Regions from separate parts of the Marinomonas algae genome, predicted to be linked through region 1. Evidence: predicted binding sites of a transcription regulator. Region 1 holds the regulator's gene; the other holds the start of a gene.

Region 1 (2,210 bases):
TTTTGACAGAGATGATGTGCTGCTCAGTCACAATGGATTCCACGGCACTTTGAATCGAATGCACAATGTCTAAGACTTTGTGCCAGTGATTCTCTTCACGTTTTTCATCGCTTTCTAAACGAGATAAAAGAAGCAAGTCTTCAATAAGGTGCTCCATGCGCTCAGACTGCTCAGACATGTTCACTATGCCTTTTTGCATGCTTTTCGGCAGACTGTCTTTAAACATGTCGAGGGTTTCTAAATAACCTTTAATTACAGTCAAAGGTGTCTTGAGCTCGTGAGAGGCGTTGGCGACAAAGTCTTTTCGCATTTGTTCAAGAAGATGCAGGCGAGTGACATCACGGACAAAAATAAGGTGATCGTTTTTATCGTACAGTGTTGTTTGTATTTCCAGATAAACGCCTTCTTTTGCAGGGGATTTAATAACCAGTGGTTCCCCAAAGCGTTTCTGTGAGAAATAGCGGAAAAACTCCGGACTGCGAACGATGTTGGTGATTATCTGACCTCGATCTACAGGGCGCATCAGACCAAAGAAGTGAGCTGCAGAATTGTTCCACCACTCTAAATTGCCTTGGTTATCCGCCATAATCACGCCTTCTTTTAAGGCGGTCGTCGAGCTTTCGATTCGCGTTAATGCTTGGCGCATTCGACGTTTTGATTTACGTTGCTTTTTCTGCAAACGGTAAACGGCGTCAAAAACGTCTCCCCAAATGCCACTGGCTTCCGGAGGCGACGCCTTACTGGAATAGCGTAACCAGCTATGGAATTGATAAAGCTGGTACAGCTGCCAATACAAAGACCCTAAAACATACAGCAATAATACCCCTAATAACTGACCAATGATCAGGCCAATGACAATGCAAGCTGCAAGACCTGACAGCCAACTTAGTATGGTATTTCGCCAAATGTTTTTCATGCGGACCTTTTTGCTGAGAATCGGTAGCCTGTTCCTCGAACGGTTTGTATCAAGGAGTCGTGAGAGCTGCCAATGGCTTTGCGTAAACGACGAATATGAACATCAACGGTGCGTTCTTCTACATAGACATTACCACCCCAAACCTGATCTAGAAGTTGTGCTCTAGAGTAGGCGCGTTCTTGGTGTGTCATTAAGAATTTTAGCAATCTGTATTCCGTTGGCCCCATATCCAAAGGGCGAGCCCCTATTGTGACTCGTTGACTGATAGGGTCTAGCATTAGCCCTTCAATTTCAATCGGTTCATCAATGCCTTGAGGTGTTGCTCGGCGTAATACGGCTTTTAATCTCGCGACCAATTCACGAGGAGAGAAAGGTTTAGTGATGTAGTCATCCGCACCAACCTCTAAGCCTTGTATTTTGTTGTCTTCTTCACTTTTCGCCGTCAACATGATGACTGGAATTTCAGCCGTTGTGTTGTCTTTCTTCAAGCGACGAGTGAGTTCAATCCCACTGCCGCCAGGCATCATCCAATCAACAAGAATTAAATCTGGTCGATGGTCGACGATAATTTCGTGGGCTTGCTGAATATTTTCGGCTTCTAAATATTCATAGCCTGCCATTTCTAGAGCAATCGCGATCATTTCGCGTATTGAAGACTCGTCATCAATAATTAATACTTTTTTACCGGTCACAGGATCTACCCTCATCTCAGGAACGGTTTTATTAAAGCCGTCAAATGTGACAGTTTGGTTAAAATGTCACAACTTTGCCATATATTACAGAAAATAGCTTAAATTTAGACCAACGAAGAGGCAAAAGCCAATGCGGTTATTGTCTAGAAATGAGCGGAAGCAGGCGGCTTTAGCACGGCTCCGAGCCTGCTTAAATTGCAAATAAAATAACCCGGCACAACACACAAGAGCAATAAAATACGGCCAACCTAATCCAGCCAGTAAACCAACCCAAGTTAAGAGAGATAAAGTCAAACCTTGCAGACAAAGAATGATAAGCAGGTCGTGCTCCCCAAATAAGATGGCTGTCGATTTGATGCCGACTTTGAGGTCATCTTCGCGGTCTGTCATCGCATAATAGGTATCGTATGCGATCGTCCAGAAGCAGTTGGCAACGAACAGCATCCAAAGTATAGGGTCGCTTAAGTCTCCGCCTTGAGCACTGTACGCCATTGGTATTGCCCAAGAAAAAGCCAAACCTAGGAACAGCTGAGGTAAGTGAGTATATCGCTTCATAAAGGGATAAAGTGCAGCAAGGCCTAATCCGACAAATGACAATAAAA
Region 2 (2,210 bases), on a different contig from region 1:
TGAGGGAATCTTACCTGGCGGTTTAAAGGTAAAACGCCGAGCCGCTAGTCTTCATAAAGATCTCATGAAAAAAACGAATATGGATATGATTACACCTTCTCTTGGAGCAATGGATTGGGTGAATCTTTATGCGTTGGCGGTAAATGAAGAAAATGCTGCAGGAGGACGAGTTGTCACGGCGCCAACTAATGGCGCAGCAGGCATTATTCCTGCTGTTTTACATTATTATTGGGATTTTTGCCCTCGCTCTAATGATGACGGTGTTGTTGAATTTTTTCTAACGGCGGCGGCCATTGGTTTTCTTTTTAAAGAAAATGCATCCATCTCTGGAGCCGAAGTCGGATGTCAGGGAGAAGTCGGTTCTGCTTGTGCCATGGCAGCGGCTGGTTTGGCTGCGGCTACAGGTGGAACACCAGAGCAAATTGAGAACGCGGCTGAAATCGGTATGGAGCATAATTTAGGGCTAACTTGTGATCCTATTGGTGGATTGGTACAAGTGCCTTGTATTGAACGTAATGCAATGGGAGCGATGAAGGCCATTAATTCTGCCTCTATGGCATTACGCGGTGATGGAAATCATTATGTATCGCTAGATAAAGTCATTAGAACCATGCGAGATACAGGAAGAGATATGAATGATAAATACAAAGAAACCTCTCGCGGTGGTTTAGCGGTAAATGTTATCGAGTGTTGATGCTTTGTAACGATTTATTGTTTTTTATAAAAGCGCTGTTAAAGGCGCTTTTTTTGTTTGTATATGCCCTGAATATTTGAGGTTTTTAGGTCTTTTTATCTATAAAAAGCCCGTGTAGAATGACGCCAAAATTGTGTTGCAGAAATATGACAAGCAATGGCTAAGATGTAATATAGCCACCCTTTGGACAAGAAAGCTGTTAATAAGATTTTATTAACGGCTCTTGGTACTGATTAATTCTATGAAGAAGAGCCCTTATGGATCTTACAAATACCTCAAAAAAAAGTGCAGCTTTGGCTAATGGTCATGAATATATTCGTGTTCTGATTGCGTTAGCGTTTGTTTTAGCTGTTGGCTTTTATGCGACAACCAATGGAGTGGAAGTTTCTAATATATCTATTTTAGCCATCGCAGCAGCGATTGGTGCTTACATGGCTGTGAATATCGGTGCAAACGATGTAGCGAATAATGTGGGACCAGCAGTAGGGGCAAAAGCTTTGTCCATGACTGGCGCCATTGTTATTGCCGCAATTTTTGAAGCTTCTGGTGCTTTAATTGCCGGGGGTACAGTCGTTGGTACAATTAAAAACGGCATTATAGACCCTAACTTTATTGGTGATTCAGGCACCTTTATTTGGGTCATGATGGCGGCATTATTGGCAGGAGCGATTTGGCTTAACCTAGCAACGTACCTCGGTGCTCCTGTTTCAACAACACACTCGATTGTTGGTGGTGTATTAGGTGCTGGTATTGCTGCTGGTGGCTGGGATATTGCGAACTGGGACAAGATGACTGCCATTGTTGCTAGTTGGGTAATTTCCCCAGTACTAGGCGGCATCATTGCGGCACTTTTCTTAATGTACATCAAACGCGCTATCACATATAAAAGCGATATGATTGCAGCGGCTAAGAAAGCGGTTCCTTTGTTAGTTGGCGTCATGGTTTGGGCTTTCTCTACTTATTTGATTCTTAAGGGCTTAAAGAAAATCTGGGCTTTGGATTTTGTAACAGCGGCAATGATTGCTTTTGCGATTGCTCTAACAGCTTATTTCATTGTTCGTCCTATCGTCGATAAAGCAGCGGCGGCACTTGAAAACAACAAAGACTCCGTTAATAGCTTATTTACGATTCCATTAATTGTTTCTGCCGCGTTATTGAGTTTTGCCCATGGTGCAAACGATGTTGCCAATGCGATTGGGCCATTAGCTGCGATCAATGAAGCTTTGTTAACGGGTGCCGTTACGGGTAAAGCCGCTATTCCATTGTGGATTATGATTGTTGGTGGAATAGGTATTGCGGTTGGTCTTGCTTTATTTGGCCCTAAGCTTATCAAGACAGTTGGTTCTGAAATTACAGAGCTAGATAAAACACGAGCATTTTGTATCGCTATGGCGGCAGCAATTACGGTTATCGTTGCTTCTCAGTTAGGCTTACCTGTTAGCTCAACACATATTGCTGTTGGTGGTGTTTTTGGTGTTGGCTTCTTGCGAGAATACCTAAAACAGTCCTATGAGAA

Evidence for each region. Region 1 encodes PhoB, which activates phosphate uptake and scavenging genes when phosphate is short. Its sites were predicted from a motif close to TGTCATANNNNTGTCANA; they were not measured.
Region 2: the regulator PhoB is predicted to act here: its motif matches at 829-846, upstream of ACMUMQ_RS13865 (inorganic phosphate transporter).

Annotation. Positions count from the first base shown of each region.
Region 1 covers NZ_JBLIXK010000008.1:26,757-28,966, forward strand. Annotated here, with positions in the region: gene phoR (phosphate regulon sensor histidine kinase PhoR) at 1-916, opposite strand, end outside; gene phoB (phosphate regulon transcriptional regulator PhoB) at 913-1,608, opposite strand; gene ubiA (4-hydroxybenzoate octaprenyltransferase) at 1,693-2,210, opposite strand, start outside.
Region 2 covers NZ_JBLIXK010000012.1:28,893-31,102, forward strand. Annotated here, with positions in the region: gene ACMUMQ_RS13860 (L-serine ammonia-lyase) at 1-694, shown strand, start outside; gene ACMUMQ_RS13865 (inorganic phosphate transporter) at 952-2,210, shown strand, end outside.